DNA from 3 places in the Virgibacillus sp. DJP39 genome. Region 3 is predicted to be linked to each of the others. Evidence: riboswitches for the same ligand, from Rfam matches in the RefSeq annotation. Region 3 holds a riboswitch; each other region holds the start of a gene.
The links. A riboswitch is a leader RNA that binds a small molecule or an ion and turns the genes downstream of it on or off. The one in region 3 is predicted to bind cyclic di-GMP.
Positions count from the first base shown of each region.

Region 1: linked by a shared signal. The riboswitch ahead of ACOI1D_RS03685 (methyl-accepting chemotaxis protein) and the one ahead of ACOI1D_RS02925 (anti-repressor SinI family protein) in region 3 are both predicted to bind cyclic di-GMP.
Region 2: linked by a shared signal. The riboswitch ahead of ACOI1D_RS16335 (GGDEF domain-containing protein) and the one ahead of ACOI1D_RS02925 (anti-repressor SinI family protein) in region 3 are both predicted to bind cyclic di-GMP.

Region 1 covers NZ_JBMERP010000005.1:97,132-104,494, forward strand. The annotation lists gene ACOI1D_RS03685 (methyl-accepting chemotaxis protein) at 97-1,884, opposite strand; cyclic di-GMP riboswitch class I at 1,991-2,093, opposite strand; tRNA gene ACOI1D_RS03690 (tRNA-Ala) at 2,378-2,450, shown strand; gene panD (aspartate 1-decarboxylase) at 2,541-2,933, opposite strand; gene ACOI1D_RS03700 (aspartate/glutamate racemase family protein) at 3,131-3,874, opposite strand; gene ACOI1D_RS03705 (hypothetical protein) at 3,867-4,007, opposite strand; gene ACOI1D_RS03710 (GNAT family N-acetyltransferase) at 3,961-4,254, opposite strand; partial or broken gene ACOI1D_RS03715 (phenylacetic acid degradation operon negative regulatory protein PaaX) at 4,292-4,796, shown strand; gene ACOI1D_RS03720 (aspartate/glutamate racemase family protein) at 5,385-6,107, opposite strand; gene ACOI1D_RS03725 (hypothetical protein) at 6,364-6,504, opposite strand; partial or broken gene ACOI1D_RS03730 (Mur ligase domain-containing protein) at 6,996-7,214, opposite strand; gene ACOI1D_RS03735 (carboxylate--amine ligase) at 7,353-7,363, opposite strand, start outside.
Region 2 covers NZ_JBMERP010000064.1:2,149-9,511, reverse strand. The annotation lists gene ACOI1D_RS16355 (nucleotidyltransferase domain-containing protein) at 1-544, shown strand, start outside; gene ACOI1D_RS16350 (ABC transporter ATP-binding protein) at 557-2,353, shown strand; gene ACOI1D_RS16345 (metallophosphoesterase) at 2,420-3,427, shown strand; gene ACOI1D_RS16340 (DNA topoisomerase) at 3,432-5,585, shown strand; cyclic di-GMP riboswitch class I at 5,757-5,844, shown strand; gene ACOI1D_RS16335 (GGDEF domain-containing protein) at 5,908-6,939, shown strand; gene ACOI1D_RS16330 (DMT family transporter) at 7,186-7,363, shown strand, end outside.
Region 3 covers NZ_JBMERP010000004.1:79,927-87,289, reverse strand. The annotation lists gene nagA (N-acetylglucosamine-6-phosphate deacetylase) at 1-1,116, opposite strand, end outside; gene ACOI1D_RS02935 (VanZ family protein) at 1,130-1,627, opposite strand; gene ACOI1D_RS02930 (helix-turn-helix domain-containing protein) at 1,727-2,059, opposite strand; gene ACOI1D_RS02925 (anti-repressor SinI family protein) at 2,132-2,263, opposite strand; cyclic di-GMP riboswitch class I at 2,285-2,369, opposite strand; gene ACOI1D_RS02920 (LCP family protein) at 2,646-3,587, shown strand; gene ACOI1D_RS02915 (penicillin-binding transpeptidase domain-containing protein) at 4,171-6,198, shown strand; gene ACOI1D_RS02910 (IDEAL domain-containing protein) at 6,236-6,685, opposite strand.

The DNA of each region.
Region 1 (7,363 bases), on a different contig from region 3:
TTTTTATCGGCACAAAAGGACGAGAGTTCAATATTTAAAAAATTGTAAGGAGAATTAATGGCCGCTAATACACCACCAACTCTCACAAGAACTAGACTATAATTTAAAACGAATCACTTGCTCATTTAGCTGTTCTGCTAGCTGTGCAAGCTCATCAGCACTATTTGATACTTCCTCCATTGAGCTACTGGACTGTTCTGCAGATGCAGCTGCTTCCTCAACACCTGCTGCTGTCTCCTCTGAAACAGATGCAATTTCTTCTATTGATCTACTCATCTTTATACTATTTCCAGATATATCCTTAAGGTTCTCTGAAATGGTTTGAATTTTAGACACCACGTCGTTGACAGACTGATTTATTTTTTCAAAGGTGTCCCCAGTTACACCTATTTGTTTTGAACCTTCATCCACTGCTTTATAGCCATCTTCTAATGAAAGTGCAACACCGTTAGACTCTTTTTGAATTTTACTAACTATATCTGTGATATCCTCAACTGAATTGCTTACTTGTTCTGCCAGTTTACGAACCTCGTTTGCAACAACCGCAAACCCTTTACCACTTTCCCCAGCACGGGCAGCTTCAATTGCTGCATTCAAGGCTAAAAGATTCGTTTGGTCTGCAACATCTTTAATTACAGAAACTAATTTAGATATTTCTTTTGATTGAGAATCAAGCCCTCTAACTTTACCTAAAGCATCACTAACAATCTGATCAATATTTTTCATTTGTGCAACAGACTTTTTCATTAGCTTATTACCTGTATCAGTCATGATAAGTACATCCTGTGATGATTTGGAGACTTCCTCCCCATTTTCATAGGCTTGTTCAACTTTACTATTAAACTGTTCCATTAGTTCGGCTAAATCAGTAGCACTGTTTGCCTGTGTTTCTGCACCAGATGATACTTCCTGCATAGTTGAAGCGATTTGTTCACTACCGCCTTTTACTTCACTTGCAGATTGAATAAGTACCTCACTTTGACCAGTAACCCGTTTTGATGCATTAGTTACTTGATAGACAATGTTATGCAGGTTTTCCTTCATTTGATTTACGGAACCAGCCAATTCACTCAGTTCATCTTTGCTATTTGTGGTAATTGGTTCTCCCGTGAGATCTCCTTTTTCAATTTGTTCCATTCCACTTTTAATTCTTCTAATGCTCTGAAGCAGACCCTTTACAAAGAAGTAGACGATTGTTAGACCTGCAACAATGGAAATCACTGCCGTTATTAACGTCGTTTTTAAAATATCATTACGTAATAATGTTGCTAGTTTAGACATTTCGAAATCCATTCCAACTACACCTATCACGTTTCCGTTTGAGCCCGTGATTGTTTTTGCTAATGTAATGGTTGATTTACCTGTACCAGTATCAATATATGGAGTAGTCCAGACGACCTCTCCTTCTGCTTCAGTAGCTTTTTTATACCACTCGGTTGTTCGTGGATCATAACTAGTTAAATCAACTTCTTCTGGAGGAATATTATTTAAATAAAATGCGCCTTCATCTGTAGACATATATAGATTTAAAAGATAATCGTAGTCCGCAGAAACATCTTTAAGATATGATTCATAAAAGGAAGTTTTAATTGGATCATTTACTGTTGGCATATTTACAAACTCTTTTTCAGCATCAGTTGGAAATGCATATGTTTCTGGGTTCATCTCTGCTGATTTTGAGATCTTAGTTAGGACGCTCTCATACTTAGCAAATACTTCTTGTGACTTTTTAGACATTGCTTCTATATCTTCTTTTTGAAGTACTGCTTTTTCTAAAATGGCAGTTTGCTGATAGGAAAAATAACCTACTAAAGATAGTGGAATTATTAATAAAACTATCATGAAAATTGGTAATTTATATTTTATTAGTTTGAGTTTATTCATCTAGATTTCCCCTTTTTTTTCATACTTTTTTTGTGATAAAAAATAGCTATCCTAATTAATAGAATAGCCAACACAATTTAATATATATGTATAATTAAATTGACGTATTGGTAACCAGGCTGTCATGACATTTGGAATTTATCTTCCATGTATGCGGTAGACCCTAAGCTTTGCGTCCTATCCTTTCAGATAGTTTGCCTTTATCATTTATTATAGTACTTTTTATCTAGTTATAAAGTAATAGTAGTTTACTTCTATTTATAAATCAACAACAATCGACAATACAGGCATTGCTGATATTCTATATATCGACATAAACCCAAAATAATAAATAGTTGGAAATTAATTATTCATATGTAATCCATATCAGTACTTACATAGTGTTCCTATAACTCAATGATAGTTTTAGCTGATACGGAAGAATTTTATAATCTATCAAAATTAAGGTTGAAAAAGATTCAAATAAAGCATATAATTAAATCTGGTTCATCAGGGGGCATTAGCTCAGCTGGGAGAGCGCCACGCTGGCAGCGTGGAGGTCAGCGGTTCGAGCCCGCTATGCTCCATACTTTCCTAAAAAAAAAGAACGACACCACTTTCTCTAAAAGAAAATGGTGTCGTTCTTTTTTGTTGTCCTTCATCTAATTAATAGGGTATTAAATTTTCACGCCTTCTGGCCAATGTAGATCATGCTCTTCAACACTAGTAATCTCGTTATTTTCATCAACAAACACTACTTTTGGTTTTAGGTGTTCTATTTCTTCATCAGTAAATAGTCCTTGACTTAGAATTATAACCAAATCACCTGGTGAAAATAAATTTGCTGGCGGGCCGTTTAAACAAATACGATTTGAACCCTCTGGAGCTGGAATTGCATACGTCTTCCATCTGGCTGCATTTTTTAAATTTGCAATCTGCACCATTTCATATGGTTTTATATTAGCCTCTTTCATTAACTGATAGTCAATCGTTATACTACCAACATAATCAAGTTCAGCTTCAGTTACTGTAGCTCTATGTATCTTTCCCTTACACATCATTCGTTGCATGTAAAATTCCTCCTCAATTAATCTATCTAATTAGTATAAAGTAAACAATAGGACATCTCAACGATAAATAACTTAAAAATCGGCAAAAAAAGCTAAAACCCGAGCTTGCTGCCAATCGGATTTTAGCCTTTTTCACTATTTTATTTTTAAACCAGGATATATTAAGGAAGGCCAGAATACAAATCAGTTAATACCCTTTACCTTTTCACTTCATAACCACAACTTTCAATCGCTGCTTCAGCAAGCACTTGAAGTGAGTCGATGTACCTCCCATTTAGTAAAAGGTCGTGCTTTACAAGTGATAGCTCTGTACACCCTAAAATAATTTTATCGCAACCAGCATTAAACATAGCTTGTTCAACAGTTGTCCACTTCTCTCTGGTCACTGGCTTTCCTGCTTTAATGTCGTCATAGATAATTGACATGACGACTGATTGAATATAGGTATCCGAAACTGTATAATCTATCCCGAATTCCTTACATTCTGCTTGGTAAACGCCCGTTTGAATCGTACCAGTCGTTGCTAAGATCCCTATATTTTGATTACCATTATAGACTGCTCTTGAAACAGTCTCACGAATCATATTAATAACAGGTAAGTCAGTTCCTGCCTGAATACGATTTAAAAATGAATGAGCTGTATTACATGGCATTGCAAGCACTTCTGCACCGGTAGATTCAAGTCTGTGCGCATCAGATATAATCAAAGGTACAGGATCTTCATTACTTTGGTCTAAAATAAAAGCCGTGCGGTCTGGTATGTTTGTATTATTTGTAATAATCATATTTACATGGTCCTGATCTTTTTCTGCAACTGTCTTTCTTACAATCATCTCACCTATGAACATCGTAGCCAACGGACCAACTCCGCCGATGATACCTAATGTTTTTTTATCCACGATTACCTCACCTTCTTCATGTCTATTTTTCGCCTTACTCATTCTGTTTGTTTGGTTTTTTACGTAATCGTTTTATCATTGGAATAACTCTTTCAAGTATTGTATACATAAATGGTTTATACACCTTGTCAATTTCTTCGATGTACTCCGTTGACTCTTCTTTTGTATAATCCATCTGATTTTTCGAAAAAGCCACCAAAGTCATACTGTGTAGCGCCTGTTTCTATTCCCCATTTAATCATTTCATAATTCATAAGATGATTAGGGTTAAAATTCCTTTTTACATTGGTACTCACTGCATAAAGATAGTACATCAGCTTATCCTGATCATCATCCTTTGAAATAAGACGGAATAATCCTGGATTGTCATAAAGCTTGTAAAGTTCATCCGAATAAGATACTTCAGGATTAAATTTTAACATAATTGATTTTTTCTTTGCTAACTTCTCAGCTTCTTTAATCAACTTCCCTAACAAACATTATGGTGATGTAATTTGGATTGCTTATTACGGATGCTAAAAAAGTTTGGCCATAATGAACAAGCTGTGCTTGCAGTCATTTCCCGTATGAATAAACAGGGCTGGGTAAAGTCAGAAAAACAGGGAAATAAAGTTATTATTCGTTAACAGGACAGGGAAACCAAGAATGAATGAAGCATCTAAGCGTATCTATAAATTAGAACAAACTGAATGGGATAAGATGAAGGATGCTCATTTACACCATTCATGAAGAAAAACGCCATTTGCCCTGATGAACTAAGAGACAAGAGTTGATTTGGAGTGGTTTTGGCCTTTTGTCAAATAGCTGTTGGATCACGCGCAATCCACTAGAGCAACAAATCAACAGTCTCATTGACAAATATGGAGTCGCCCCATATGTTACTTTCTTCCTAGCGACATATAAGGGAATGAGTGATCATTCCCTTATCGTTGAAAAGTGCTGGGACCTAGAAAATATAAATGAACATTCGCATGCTCGGTTACGGCGTGTGCACCGCATTTTTATCAGACCTCCCAGGGTAAGCGCACATTCTACCTCTCCAAGTCGCCACTTCATTTACACTGTGTACAATTCGGCAGTAATGACTTTAACTTGTTTGCAAGTCTCGCCCAAGTACATCTAGCTATTATGAAACTCGTGTTCCTAGAGGTGGAGATTTTCCACCGACTTCCTTCAGATTCTGGGTCATCCCAGACACTCTTGTCTTAAGTCTTAAGCTAACCACTACTACTGCCTTCGTAGCTCAGGACTTCAACCCTAAAGGAATGTGTGCATGCCTGGTACACAAAATAACCGATCTCTCTTTACAAGAGGGACCGGTTATTAATGTTATATAATTCGTATTTCATTCGTTATTTTCTCAGGGTATGATCACTGCTATCATACAATTTTAAAGCTTTTGACTTGGGATAACTTAAGCTGTATATACTTTAGTTCTTAATTTGTTAATCGCAACTCCCATACACAAGCGCCATCTTTAGAAAGAATCCGACAAAAACTCATTAAACTTTAAATCATTCTGAAAGTTTATTCAGAATTCCCCCTATTGAAATTATAGAACTTCCGTGACCTTTTTAACCTGCTTACCTGATTGAATGATTGATTGTTCTACTAAAACCCGCATGGCATCAACTGTATATTGTTCTGCTTCATCACTTAATGGTATGCAGGATAATTCAGTGCAACCTAAAATAATGCACATACATCCCTCTTTAAATACTAGTTCATTTATTATCCGATCAAGTTCACTTGGATCAATTGATTCATCGGCTTTGAAACGATAGATAATTTCCATTATCAAGCTTTGAATTTGTTCGTTTGGAACAACCGCTTCCATTCCAAATTTTTGACACCCCTTTTGATAAATGCCACTATTGATCGTACCATTTGTTGCTAGAATGCCAACTTTGGCGTCACTTCCATATGTTTCCCTAATGAACTTCGACGTTTCGTCAATCATATTAATAATGTTTATGCTGGTCATCGCTTGCATAGTATCAAAAAAATAATGGGACGTGTTACATGGAATCGCAATATTGGCCACATCAGTTTTTTCAAATAGGTCAAAATCCTTTTTTACCGCAGCCAAAAAGGCTGTTTCTTTTTTATTTAATATCGCATCGGTCCGATCAGGAATTGTTGCGTGATTTAGGATGATCATATCTAGGTGGTCCTGGTCTTTTCTGGCTAGCGTATGTTCAATGACTTGTTCAAAAAATAATGACGTGGCCATTGGACCCATACCGCCTAACACCCCTAGTTTTTTTTGTTCCATTGGTAAACCACCTACTTTATAACCCTATAGTTTTAAAAATTGTTGCTTTTAATGTAATGCTTTTAATGCTATTTCTGTTTATCAAATAAAATTTCCTGAATGCCAATAATTTGCATTGTTTCGCGACATTTACCTGCGATTAGGATTATATCATTTTTTCCACTGATGTCAATGGTATTGAATAGCTAGTTCACGATCCATAATTGCATTATAATTGCCATTAAACTATCCATTGCTTTGGAAATTTAATCAATAATCATAACCGGATCAGTTTTTTCGGATTACCTAATGTTACCACAGATAAATCAGCAAACTTTGCTACCATGCGACTCATGCTAATTAGCTTTTCTTTCCCTTTATCACTAGCATCTTCGTAAACACCAAATACGAGGATCAATCTCTCTTTTATCGCGCAGGATATTGCTGCCAGGCTGTTGTAAACTTAAATCTCACCAAGTAGTTTCACTTTATGTACTTCCTTCCAGATGGTGTGTTCACAGTATGCTTTTCGATTGTTCCCGTATGTAAGTAGAACGGTTCCTTAGTCTTAAACTCGTTGGATCAGTTTTCGACCATATTCCTCATCCACATTGACGATATTAAATTCATTTATTAGATCAAACAAATGTGCCCTTGTCTTAAAATTTCATCCCTACCTTTATGCAATTCCAATTGATCTGGCGATAGGTTGATGAATATGGTCCATACTGGACTTACTATATGCGAACCGCTTCAATTTAACGCATGTGAGGAGACTTCTATGATACTATTTTCGTTTTCACGTCCACCAATTGCGAAAAAAACTGTTGAAGATTTAACGAATCTGGTGTGGTGTTTTATTTTTGAATGTGCTCATTACGGATATCGTCCCAGTTGTTCCAATTAGATTTAGTTGTTGGTAGGATTATCGCAAAAATCAGTAGCACCCCGTGCTAAAGCATCCCGTGAATTAGCGACTTGCAAAACGATAACATCTTCCTGCACGTGGTGTATATCTTTTTCAACAATGGTGGTTGATGCACCCTTGTTAATTGCAGTTTCAACAAATTGATATCCATCAACAGCAAAACTTAAAATTGCGACAAAAATACCACCCTTGACAACTTCTCTGGAGTTATAGGCATTGCCTTTATTTCCTTTGCTGAATCACCTATTATTCTAGTATAGGTGAGATCTTGTAATACAGAGGATAATAACATCATTTCAGCTCCTCACTCTGCTACTATACCGCTTAGTTTCTCGTGGTTAACGGGAAA
Region 2 (7,363 bases), on a different contig from region 3:
TACTAGTTATCCTGTCTATCTATTAGGGAAAGAAGATTTATTTTTATTTCTGACTTCACATGGTGCCCGTCATGGATGGTCACGGCTGCGTTGGTTAATGGATATACACCAGCTGCTTAATCAGGATATAGATTGGGTTAGAACTCAGAGGCTTTTAGATAAATATAATTTTCTTCAAGTAGGGGGTCAGAGCATAGTCCTGGTGTCTCAATTATTTAAAAATAGAAGGATATCGGATGAAGTTGAAAGTCTACTAGTAAGTAGTAAATCCAGAAAACTTGCTCAACAAGCTATATTCTATCTCGAATCAATGGTTAATTTACATACGGATCCTGTACCTGATGAGGTTGCACGCTATCATAAACATCATTTATTTTCATTAATGTCAGTTCAACAGAAGTTTTTCTTCATTATAAGCTTTTTGTTTCCATATCCTGAGGATGCTAAGACACTGCCATTGCCAAAACAATTTCATTTTCTTTATTTTCCATTACGGCCTTTTTTATGGGTCTGGAGAAAATCAAGGAAGCATGCTTTACCCTAGGGGGAAGAACAAATGAATAATGTCTTTTACTTCTTAAAACAAATACACGCATACTCTGGAAAGATTCTTTATATAAATCTCTTTTCTATGATTGCTATTGGATTAATGGAGGGAATTGGTATTATCCTACTGGTTCCTTTGATCAGCATGAGTGGAATTGTTGACATGAATGCTGATCAGATTCCACTATTAGGAATGTTTGACTTCCTTGAGTCTATTCCAAGGTCATTCAGTCTACCATTTATTTTGGGTCTATTTGTTTTAGTCGTTGTTGGTCAGAATTTGGTTAACCGGCAGTTAACTGTTAAAAATGCCATCATCCAGCACGGTTTTCTTAGACATATGAGGTTAGAGACATACGGTTCTTTATTAAATGCTAACTGGAATTTCTTCATTAAACAGAGAAAATCTGATCTTATCAATGTATTAACTGCAGAGATCGCTCGAGCCAGTGCAGGCACACATTCCTTTTTACAATTCGCTGCTTCACTGGTGTTTACACTGATTCAGATAGGTTTAGCTTTTTTACTTTCGCCAAATATAACTATTTTTGTCTTACTTTGTGGTCTGGTACTTGTCTTTTTCAATCGGAAATTTCTAAAAAGATCCCTGTCATTAGGCCAACGTAATTACGAGTTAGGGAGGAATTATCTTGGTGGAATAACTGATCAGGTGAATGGGATCAAGGATATAAAGAGTAATACATTGGAAGGCTCTAGAATGGATTGGTTTAGATCGATTACAAATGAGATGCAGAATGAACAAGTGGAATATACAAGAATGAAAACGACTTCTCAATTATATTATAAAATTGCGTCTGCCGTATTGATTGCAGGCTTTATTTATATTGCTGTGACGATGTTTAATGCCCAAGCAGGACAATTAATGTTGGTCATTATTATTTTCTCGAGGCTATGGCCCCGAGTTGCTGGAATTCAGGCTTCAATGGAGCAAATAGCCACTATGTTACCAGCTTTTAAAGCAGTTAAGTCGTTACAATATGAGTGCAGAACTGCCAGGGAAGTTGGGATAGGAATCGATCAGAAAATTGATCCTTTGAAGGTAAAACACAGTCTTCAATGTAACCGTGTTTATTTTCGATACAATAAAAACGAATCTAGTTATGCCCTAAAGGATATAAATCTTGTCATTCCCTCCAATCAAATGACCGCATTTGTAGGGAGGTCTGGAGCAGGTAAAAGCACGTTAATTGATTTATTAATGGGCCTTAATCAACCTGAGAAAGGGCAAGTATTAATTGATGGGGTTCCGCTTACTGGTGAAAATTTACTGTCGTTAAGACGTGCCATTAGTTATGTCCCTCAGGATCCATTCCTGTTTAATACAAGTATCAGAGAAAATCTTGTGTTGGTTGAACCAAACGCAAGTGAGGAACAAATCTGGCAGGCCCTAACTTTTTCATCAGCTGCGGAATTTGTAAGCAAACTTCCTGATGGGATTGACTCACTGATTGGTGACCGTGGAATTAAGTTATCTGGTGGTGAACGTCAACGTCTTGTATTGGCACGCGCAATCCTGCGCAACCCTTCTATTCTTGTGTTGGACGAAGCAACTAGTGCTCTTGATACGGAAAATGAAGCTAGAATTCAAGAAGCACTGGAACGTTTAAAAGGAAAGATGACGATTATTGTTATTGCTCACCGTTTATCAACCATACGCAATGCGGATCAAGTCGTCGTGTTAGATGAAGGTGAAGTAATCCAAAAAGGCGGGTTCAATCAGCTTGCTGAAGAAAAGAAAAGTATGTTTAGCCACCTGTTGCGAAATCAACTGGAGGCTACGCGGTAAAACATAGTGAGTGTTTTTTTACTAAAAGGAGAGCGATTTGCATTGAGGAAAATAGGAGGAAGAATTTTGATAGTTCTTTTGGTCGCAATGGTTCTTCTTGCAGTCTATACATTCTGGGACAATAATCGCATAACTGTTGCAGAAGAAGAGATAATGATAGATGATCTGCCCAAACAACTGGAAGGTTTTTCGATCCTACAAATAACCGACCTCCATGAAAAACAATTTGGTAAAAATCAAAGGAGATTGATTGATGCAATTAATTCTGTTGAATATGACGCTATTGTCTTCACAGGAGACATGCTGGATGGAATTAAGAGCAAAAATCATCAATCTTTTTACGCAATTATTGAGGGGATTAGTAACAAGGAAAATGCATGGTATGTCCCTGGTAATGCTGATCCTGAAAGCTATCGTGTTACTAAGGGTGTTGAAAAAAGTCAGTTTGTACAGGGCATAGAAGAAAGAGGTGTTTCTTTTTTGGAAACATTTGACACAATTGAAATTGATGGTGTAAGCCTGAGCTTTGTCAGCTTTGAGTTATCAATAGGTAATGTGGGAAGGACGAACGGAATAACCAGGCCATCGTATTCTATGGCTAAACCGTATCTGGATTACCAAAAACAACTGCTGAGTGAGTTCGATGAAATGAAGGACTCCGATGTTCTAATTGCACTAAATCATTACCCTGTAATTGACAATCGTTTTGATTACATAGCAAATGCAAAAGACTTGAAACTAAGAGATTATGATTTACTGATTGCAGGGCATTATCATGGAGGACAGATTCGTCTCCCGTACGCAGGTGCGTTATTTGTACCAGAGGCTTGGTATACAAATGGTGGAGTATTTCCACCCAAGGATCGAGTGAAAGGACTATGGGAATATAAAGGTATTCAACAATACGTCAGTACGGGATTAGGAAGCAGTGATGCAATTTCCTTTATGAAATTCCGTTTATTTAATCCTCCACAAATTAATTTAATCAAATTAAAAAAAATGGATAAAAACAGAACATTAGTTCCTGTCTATCAAATGATATGGTATACTAGTAAAAAAGTAAAAATTGGGTGAGACTATGAGATTAATTTTAGCTGAAAAACCATCTGTTGCAAAAAACATTGCAGATGCATTAAAAATCAAGAATAAGCGCGACGGTTATTTTGAAGGAGAAGGGTATATTATTACTTGGGCTTTTGGTCACCTTCTTCAATTATTTGACGCAAAAGACTACGACAGTAAGATGGCTAGATGGAAGATGGACAATTTTCCATTCATACCGGATGAATTTAAGTACAAAGTGAAAACAGACCCTCGCAATAGGGATAAAGCTGATGGTGGAGCGAGAAAACAGTTGAAGATTATTCAATCTTTAATGAGAAGACCGGATGTCGAGTCAATTGTTTCTGCTTGTGATTATGATCGTGAAGGACAAGTTATTGGTGACAGTATTATTAACAATCTAAAACCCAATAAACCCGTTTTCAGATTGTTAATCAATGAGTGGACGCCGGATGAAGTCCGTAAAGGGATCGAACAAATGAAGCCAAATGAAGCGATGCAGCCACTTCAGGATGCCGGGATTAGCAGACAGTGGGCTGATTGGGTTATAGGGATTAATTTAACTTCTGCAGCAACGTTGAAATATCAAAAAGGCAGTGGGAAGGCTTTGAATATAGGAAGAGTTTTGCTACCGACATTAAAAATCATTTATGATCGGGATAAAGAAATAGAAAAGTTTGTCCCAGAAGACTACTACAAGCTGACTGCAACATTCCAAACAGAAGATAACCTGGTTTATCAAGGTACATATATGGAAGGTAAGAAGGAAAAATTTAAAGAGAAGAAATCTTTAGAGTTACTTCATGAACAACTCGCTAATCAGTCAGCAACCATTATTGATAAACAGGTTGAGAAAAAGAAAGAGTTTCCACCTTTTTTGTTCAATTTGTCTAATCTACAGGGATATATTACAAGTAAATATAATGGTTGGACTTCCGATAAGGTACTAAAGGTTGCGCAATCACTTTATGAAAAAAAATTCATTACATATCCCCGTACGGCTAGTACTGCATTGGATGACAGTTTAGTAGGTAAAGCAGCGAATGTATTAAAGACACTCTCAGAAGGTTTACCTTACCAAGATGAAATTAAATTCATAAAGTCAAAACGTGTATTTAACAGTGCGAAAGTTGAAAGTCATAGTGCGATTATTCCTACATATATGAAACCATCCCGACTAACTGCAGACCAGCAATTGGTTTATACTGCCATTAAAAATCGGTTTATTATGCAGTTCATGCCGATTGCGATCTATGAAGAAACAAAGTTACAGACAAAGGTTGCAAGCATGGAAGGAAAAGGATTATTTCATTCTAAAGGTAAAGTACAACTGGTTGAGGGGTGGAAAAAGGTTGAAAGCACCCAATCTAAGGATACACTTTTACCAATTGTGCAAAAAAATGATAGTGTTACTGTCAAAGATTCCGAAGTTTCAACCCATGTCACAAAACCACCGAAAAGCCATACAGAAAGAACCCTGCTTCGCGTAATGGAAACATGCGGAAAAAGTGTTAAAGAAGAAGACGTGGAAGAAATTATGGGTGGAGTGTTAACGGGATTTAGTATAGGAACGGCAGCCACTAGAGCAGAAACCATGAAGAAGCTTAAGGATGTAGGCTATATCACTGCAGAAAATAAGAATTTAATATGTACAGCACTTGGAACAAAATTAGTAGAAACATTTCCAGTAAGTGAGTTATTTGATTTGGAGTTCACGGGACGATTGGAAAAAACGCTATCAGATATTGAAAAAAGCTCTGTAACTAAGGATGAGTTTTTACGCGTGGTATTTGATTTTACACGTAAATCTGTAGAAACTATTAGAGTGGATGAAGCAGGGATTATTAACGAAATTGCTTCAACAAAAATTTCTGTAGAACCCCTTGGAAAATGTCCTCAATGTGAAGGGATGATTATTGAGGGAAGAAAAGGATTTGGTTGTACCAATTGGAAGAGCGGCTGCAAATTTGTCATTTGGAAAAATGACAAATACCTGGCAACGATGAAAAAGAAACCCACAAAAACCATGGTAAAGTCTTTGTTAAGCAGCGGAAATGCATTTGTAAAGGGCCTGGCAAGTAAAAAAGGGAACAAGTTTGATGCCTATTTGCGATATGAGAAGAATCCAGCGAATGATTATTTTAGCTGGAAAATGGAGTTTAAAAAGTAGATTTGTCGAGATTAAATGTACAAACTACTTGTAAATGGAAATGGTTAATAGGATAATAGTACTAGTTAAGATTAAATTAAATTAAATTAAATTAAATTAAATCAGATTAAATTAGATTAGATTAGACGGGAATAGATTATTAAAATCATATTCTTAAATTCCATATGTTATAAAAAATAAGGGCAAATTCACTGAAAAGTGGACTGCGCAAAGCTAAGGGGCTAAGTTCTTAATAAGAATATGCTAGCCAGTTACCGATTCCAGAAAGAAGGACGCTTCGGTAACGATTAGTCTTTATTTTTTTGGGGAGAAGGTGTTTTGCTTGTCTGCCGGGTTAAATAAATTTGAAAAATTTAAACGAACATTATATTTATGGATTCTTCCCATAATTCTACTTGCACTAATTTCTGAGCTTGTATTCTGGAACCAGGATCCATTCAATCTGGTTGTATTACCAATTTTAATTGGCTGGTTTCTAATAACATGGTTGTTTTTATATGTAAATGTTTATTTAAGGTTTGTGGAAATTGCTAATTTGATTTTAATTAGCATTTTACATCTTTCAAAATCCTATGAGGTAATTCACGTTAAGATGGCATTAAATAATGCAATTACAACTGGTGATGCGTCATTATGGACACCACTTTTATATGTGTATATTTTTATTACATTAAGAAATGCAAAAGGCGCCACTTACTCCATTATTCTTTGGTCTTTAACATTAATAATGGTTATCATGAATTGGAGTAACATCCCTTATGCTGGACATGCATCTCTTGTTCAATATCAATTCGCAATACTGGTTTATATCATCTTTTTATTTTTTGCCAGACATATTATACGTGCCTTTACGGAATCAGAGTTGTTAGAGAAAATAGCATATCAGGACACGTTAACAGGAATCGGCAACAGAACGATGGTCTACAAATGGCTGGATCAATACTTAATGAATAAGGAACCGGTAGATCATGGATTTTCTGTAATCTTCTTTGATTTAGATCATTTTAAAAGAATAAATGATAGATATGGACATATAACTGGAGATGCAATTTTAAAAGATGTCACCTTGCTAGTCCTTAAAAATCTGTCAAAAAATGATAATTTTGGACGTTGGGGAGGAGAGGAGTTCATCATCATATGTCAGCAGCGAACGAAGGAAGAGGCAGTTGCACTAGCCGAGCTATTGAGGTTAACAATTGAGGGTCATCTGTTTGATGAAGTTGGGCAAGCTACTTCAAGTTTTGGTGTAGAGTCAGTAATACAAGGTGATACTGCTGAATCGCTAATCAATCGGGTTGATGGAGCTTTATATAAAGCTAAGCAAGAGGGAAGAAATATGGTGAAGAGTGTTTAGATTTTAATATAGGTTTGTAAAAACAGTCAAGATGGAGTTCGTAAAATGGGCTCTTTTTTTGCGGTGAAGAACTTTTCTTTCGCATAAGTGCATCTAAGATTTCTACGATTAAAGCTTGGCGATAAGCCGAGTTCTTTATTGATCGAATGTGGTTTACTTTAGGTCTTTTCATGGATACCTTGCTGTATTGTTGATACTATTGAGTAATTAATTTAGTTTAGCAAGTATTGAAAGGAATAGATTTAAATGCTAAAAGCATATTCATGGTTGACGTTTTGTATTGTCATGTGGGGAAGCAATTTTATTTTCGGGAAAATTTTAGTGCAGGATTTCTCTCCAAATATGCTAACGATGTTAAGATTGGTAGTTGTTGTGTTGTTGTTAGTCGGTATTTCTTTTTATAGGAAAGGTTTTAAACGAGTGG
Region 3 (7,363 bases):
AACAAGTAAGAAATCTGCATCTTTCCCAATTTCAATGCTTCCTTTTTTATCGAATACTCCAATTTGCTTAGCCGGATTGACAGAAGCCATCTGGATGACATCTCGAAGTGTTACACCAGGAAAATTCAACATATTGTTAACGCCATCTCGCATTTTCAAAATACTCCCAGCCAACACACCATTATCCAACAGGACACGACCATTTGAAACAGTAACCGGCTGCCCCCCAAGCTCGTACCTTCCTGCTTCGAGACACTTTGCACGCATTGCATCTGTTATAAGAATCAATCGCTCGCTACCCATCGTGTCGTAAATCAATTGCAGCATTTCTTTTGAGACGTGAATTTCGTCCGCTATTAACTCCGCGCGTAGATCAGGTAGCTGAAAAGCTGCCCCAACCACCCCAATATCCCGGTGGTGGATTCCAGTCATCGCGTTACAAATATGAGTTACTTGTTTTACACCAAATTCAACAGCCGTTTTCATCTCGGAAAATCCACTTTTCGTATGTCCTGCAGACACATTCACCCCAGACTGTGCTAAATAGTTAATGAATGTTCCATTGGGATCATGCTCAGGTGCAAGAGTAACAGTTTTAATTATCGATTTTGCAGTCTTTTGCCACTTACGAAACAACTCTATATCCGGTTCCAGAATATGATCAATTGGTTGTGCACCGGCTTTACTTTTTTCAATAAATGGACCTTCTAGGTGAATGCCGATTATCTCTGCACACCCTGTCTTGTTCCTATAATTAGCGACATTTTCAATGGCACGCTCGATTTCACTTTTCGGCCGCGTAATTGTCGTCGCCAGGTAGCTGGTTGTCCCTTCTTGAGGAAGCACCTGTCCAATAGCGTCTAATGCCACTTTGCTCCCATCCATCACATCGGCTCCATTGGCGCCGTGTATATGACCATCGATAAAACCTGGAATTAAACTTTTTCCAGTTCCGTCAATGACGAGGGCATCCCGCGGGAAATCAGCAGCATTGTCCTGTTCAGAATAAACCGATTGGATTTTATTGTTTACAGCAATCAAACAACCATTCTCCACTATTTTATTTTCCATATAAATTTTTACATTCCTGATTACAACTGCAGTATCTTTAGTCATTGTTAAATCCCTTTCATGACACACTTTTCCTCTTTCTTTTCCATGTACAGATTAGTATTATAAAAGCCATCGCCATTGCTGCCCCAAACAAATCCAAGCCCACATCTCCAATATATGGCGTTCGGTTTTGTGTAAATCCCTGGTGAAACTCATCCAATATTGCGTACATACTAGTGAAAACCATAGAAAATACTAGTGTTTTACTGAGCGAAACAGATAGCGTTTTTTTGATTGCTAAGAAAAAGAGAGAGAATAAAATAAAGTATACGGTAACATGTGCACCTTTGCGTACGAAAAATTCAATAAATCCTTCTATCCCAAGCACGGAAACACTCACTTCGGAATTGTGATACTGGAAAGTAATCCAATCGAATAATGGTACAAGAAAGGAAAGGTCTATTGTATCTGATAAAAATGGCTTGATATCCTGCTCCTCATATGGGGTAGCAGATGAATAGTAAATCACACCCATCCATAGGACAGGCAATAACCAATACTTGTATTTAATCATAAAGTTAATCCCCAAATCCATATTTATCTACATATTGTTATTTTTCTTACGATGAAAAAAACCGTATGCAAGGTTCGCTCTACGGTCAAGACAAAAAAATTAGTTATCCTGTTTACTTCTCCATTTGTTGAATTCAAGGTACTCCTTAAATTGTTCTTTTGACACTCCTGAATCCATTGCTTCCTGCACGATTTTCAACCATTCACCATCAAGTTGTTCCATAGAATTATCTGCTTGTTCATCACGTATAATTTCATTTACAGTGACACCTAACACGGTACCAATCTTTTCAATGAACTGGATCGATGGGTTCGACTGAAGGTTGCGCTCGATTGAGCTTAAGTATGATTTTGCCACACCTGCTTTTTCAGCAAGTTCGGATATAGACATTTTTTTATCTTGGCGCAATTTTTTAATTTTTTCACCGATCAAGTTTCCACACCTACCTTTTGCTTTATTGTAACACAAAAAAGTGTGTGGTTCTATATTAAGCACGTTCTTAAATCAATTTTCAGTTAGTTGTCCCCCGCTTAAAAATTCCCTTACCTCCTCTGTGGTCATCCCGAGACTTTTGGCTTCCTGCAACAACTTAACCCATTCGTAATCAAGACCCGATTGCTTCACTGACTTTATCATTGTTTACCCCCATTTATTTTCCCGGGTAACCCAGCCGCCATAGCAAATTAGCCGTAGACCTGTGATTTTGCGCCCCCATTTTTCAATAAGTTTGCCCTTTTCTGAGGAACAATTTAATAATACTATTGTACTACAACTTTGGAGGGAGAGGGGTGTCTTGTTTTGTCATAAAACAACTAGTTTTGCAAGGGACGGACAAAAAGGATAGCATAGACATTCTAACTTCAAAAATTTAGTTGTTCTATATTTATAACAAACGCAAAAATTTTCTTCTTATTTTATTTTTCTGTAATAAAATAGAATAGACGTACCCGAAACTATTCGTTATAATTTAAATAATGTACCGTTTTTTAGATATGATTGATATTAGAGGAGAATTATTGTGGACACAAGAGCTGAAAAGCGAAAAGAAAAGAAAAAGCGTAAATGGCCATATTGGGTTGGTGGAATTATAATTTTGGTGATTTTGATTACTGGAACATATATGTATTATTTATACGATAAAGTCGGTGACACTGTAGCAGATATGCATGACCCACTAGCACGAGATGACGATCCCAACAGACAAAAAGAACTAAGTTCAATTGTAAAAGACAAAAAGGCAATTAATATACTTCTGCTTGGTGTTGACCAGCGGGAAAACGATGTTGGACGGTCAGATACAATGATTCTTATGTCACTTAACCCTAGTACAAACAAAATGATAATGGTTAGCATCCCGCGGGATACGTATGTTGATATTCCTGGAGTTGGAATGGATAAAATTAATCACTCTTATGCATTTGGAGGAGTTGATTTAGCTGTCAAAAGTGTTGAGAAAGCCTTTGATGTGCCTGTTCACTTTTATATAAAAGTGAATATGGAAGGCTTTAAGCAGGGAATTAATGCACTTGGTGGGGTAACAATTACAAATGACCAAGCATTTTCACAAGGTGGAGAGACTTTTAATACTGGTACGATTGATTTAAATGGTGAAGAAGCTTTAAAATATATTCGTATGCGCAAGGAAGATCCTCGTGGTGATATTGGTCGAAATGAGCGGCAGCGCAGTGTGATTAAGGCTGCAATGGATGAAGTTGCAAGCTTCTCCAGTATAACAAAAGTAAGTAACATTCTTACTATCCTTGGCGATAACGTAACAACTAACCTGAACATGGACAAAATGCAAACATTGTTTTCTGACTACCGAAATACAAGAAACAATATAGAGACACTTGAAATTAGTGGTAGCGGAGAAATGATTAATGGTGTTTGGTATTACATCGTTCCTGACCAGGAAATAAATAGAATAACACAAGCTATAAAAGATCATATGAATAATTAAGGATCGTTTTGTAGGTCTGTTTTTGCTTAATCTTCGCAGTTGATGAAAAGTGCGAAGTAGTGAAAATTGTTTTTACGCCGCCGTTCCGGCAGAATACTTCGCTTTCCACGGGCACGGCCTCAGTCTCCTCAGAAGCAAAGAACGCTTCTTCCGGGGTCTTCGGACTCGCGCTGTTCCCGTAGGAGTCTTCGTATTCTGCCTCCACTCCAATCAATATAGTATTCGCGGTGGTCGTTTGTTTAGTTCTATGCCAGCGAAGGAAATACACGAAAAACCCTGCGGGAGGAAAAGGCATCGGTGAGACCCCGCAGTGCGGAGCACGAGGAGGCTCACCAGCCTCCCTAAGGTGCGCGTAGTGTATTTCCGTAGCGGTAAGTTACTTCGCAGTTTATAGACTTTGTATGTCAAAAACAACAATCTTTTCAATAACAGCTACTGTAAAAAAAACTTTTCAGAACTGTCAGGTAATAGTTTGTGAAACTAGACAGATAAGGTGTTTAAGACGTATACTATACTCAATTATTAAACAGTGAGAAGTCATTCTAATCGTGGAATGACTTCTCTGCTATTAAGGTGGGGTCACATGAAAAAAGTTACTTTCTTTTTAGTCTTGCTACTATGTTTATTTTTGGCAGCTTGCTCTGATGATGAAGTATCACCGAATGACCGATTTGCTACATACGTAAAGAATTGGCATGATGAAGACTTTTCGAAAATGTACGATATGATTACTGAAAAATCAGCAACATCCTATACAACTGAAGAATATGTTGATCGATACAAGAAAATATACGAAGACCTGGTGGGTGTATCTGACCTGAAAATCACCTACGATAAATTGGATGAAAAAGAAGTGGAGGCTGCTCTTGAAAGTGGAAAAGCCACTTATCCATTCTCCGTTGAAATGAACACAATAGCTGGTCCTATCACCTTTGACTATGAGGCACAACTCAAACACCAAGGTGAAGAAGATAAGAAAACTTGGAATATAAAGTGGGATCCTGGTTTTATTTTTCCAGCTTTAAAAGATGGTGGAGATGTAAAAATAACTGCTACGGAACCAAGACGTGGAGAAATACTTGACCGCAACCGGATGCCACTAGCTATTAATGACATTGTCTACGAAATTGGTATTATTCCAGGTAAGCTTGGAGATTCACCTAATATCAAAATACAGGAAATTGCAGGGATTCTCGGGATTGAAGTTGCAACAATCAACAGTAAGTTAGATGCGGGATGGGTTAAACCTGACTTATTTGTCCCAATAACAAAAGTCCCCACTACAAAAGAGGCTCTATTAGATAAATTATGGGCTACTGGAGCTGTTGCTGGTAAAGAAGTAACAGGTCGTGTTTACCCATACGGGGAGTCGACAGCACATTTAGTTGGCTTCACTGGTAAAATTACTGCTGAAGAACTGGAAAAGCACAAGGATAAAAATTTCACTGCAAATGATAGAATTGGCAAGCGTGGGATTGAACAATTATATGATGAACGTTTGCGGGGTAAAGAAGGTATAAAAATACTTGTTACCGGCGAGAATCAAGAAGATGTCGTATTAGCTGAAAAACCGGTTGAGGACGGAGAGAACATTAAGCTTACGATTGACGCAGAATTACAAAAAGGCATTTATGCGACATATGAAGGTGAATCAGGAACTACTGCGGCAATCGACCCGAAGACAGGTGAAGCGTTAGCTCTTGTTAGTAGTCCGGCGTTTGATCCAAACGAATTTGTCTATGGGATTTCTCACTCCAGACTAACAGCGTTACGAGAAAAACCGAAGCAGCCTCTCATCAACAAATTTGCAGCGACTTATGTTCCAGGTTCTGCAATAAAGCCAATAACCGCATCCATTGGATTGAAGAGTGGTGTAATAGACCCTGAGGAAGAAGTTAAAATAAACGGACTAACCTGGAGTCCTGGAAAAGAATTTGGCGATTACAAAATACGCAGATTACATGCTTCAAACGGGCCAGTTGATCTACAAGAAGCCTTTGTTATTTCAGATAACATCTATTTTGCAATGAAAACACTTGAAATGGGTAGTGAAACATTTATTAATGGTTTACAAGAGTTTGGTTTCGGCGAGGATATCCCTATTGGCTATCCAATAGAGAACTCTACTTATTCTAATAATGGTAAATTAAACGATAAAGTACTCCTTGCAAATTCGGGTTATGGCCAAGGTCAAATGCAAATAAGTGCACTTCACATGGCAACTGCATATACTCCGCTATTAAATCAAGGAGACATGATAAAACCAATCCTGTTTGAAGAAGAAGAACTGGCACAGATTTGGAAGGATAATTTAATAACAGGAAAGCAAGCTTCGTTGATCAGCAACAGTCTACGAAAAGTGGTGACATCACCACAAGGTACCGCATCTGGTGCTAAGAAAGCTGACTTCCCTATCTCTGGAAAAACCGGAACAGCTGAACTGAAGAAATCAAAAGATGTTAAGTCGGGACAGGAAAATGGCTGGTTTGTTGCTTATCCTACAGAAACTCAGAATATCCTTATTGCAATGATGATCGAGCACACAGAGAAAAAAGGTGGAAGTGCTTATGCAGTAGAAAAGGTAACCAAGATTTTAAAAGAATATCAATAAAATGAAAAGCTACTCTGGTTAAGAGTAGCTTTTCATTTTATAGCAATTTCACAAGCGTTTCAAATGCCTTTTTGTCTCTTTTATCTAGAGAATGGTCGATAAGCCGCTTCACATTTTCATACTCTAACTCACCCATAATGATAGCGATTTCATTTTCTTTATATAGATTGTCATCTTCTTCTACGGACTCACTTGTATAATATGGCTTTGCAATTTCATTAAGCTGGAGTAAAAAATCAGGAATGGATACGAGTTCACTCATAGCAACTTGAATAACATCTTTGCCTTTTTGAAAAGCGAACAATGCGTCTGTATTAACAACCTTTCGTGTTCTTCGATTGATTTGAATTTCTTTTTCCTTGGTAGGGACAAATTGATAAACCTTTTCATTGATAAATAATGCAAAATACTGGTATGCGAGAATCACGCGTACATGATCATCTTCAGCTTTTATATAGTAAGGCTTTAACATTTTAACAGTTAGCATTTTTCTCCACCTCCTGAATATGGTTTAAAGAATTTTCAGTTAATTTATTTTACCTAATTTCCTTTAATAACACAAGAGAGAAATCTGTCGAAATGAAAATATTTTATTCCAGGTTCTTTTCAAAAATGCTCCTTAACCCATGCAGTTGATGCAAATTGCGACGTAGTGAAAATTCTTTTGACGCCACCGTTCCGGCAGAATACTTCGCTTTCCACGGGCACGGCCTCAGTCTCCTCAGAAGCAAAGAACGCTTCTTCCGGGGTCTTCGGACTCGCGCTGTTCCCGTAGGAGTCTTCGTATTCTGCCTTCACTAGTAAAAGTTGCGCATGAAGCCGGACCATTTTTCCCCTTGAAGAGAAAGCTATCTAGCTTTAGAAAATGCGAGATTCAATAAATCAATATTAAGTTTATCATGATGGTCGTATGTTTAGAACGGCGCCAGCGAAGGAAATACACGAAGACTCCTGCGGGAGGAAAGGCATAGGTTAGACCCCGCAGTGCGCAGCACGAGGAGGCTTACCAGCCTCCCGCGGAAAGCGTAGTGTATTTCCGTAGCGGTAAGTTACGTCGCATTCTATAGACTTTGTGTCAAAAACAACAATGTTTTAAACTCCTTTATTTTCAAAAACCAGGTCGAATTTGTTCAAAAGTTGTTTTCATTTCCTACCTAATAGTTAT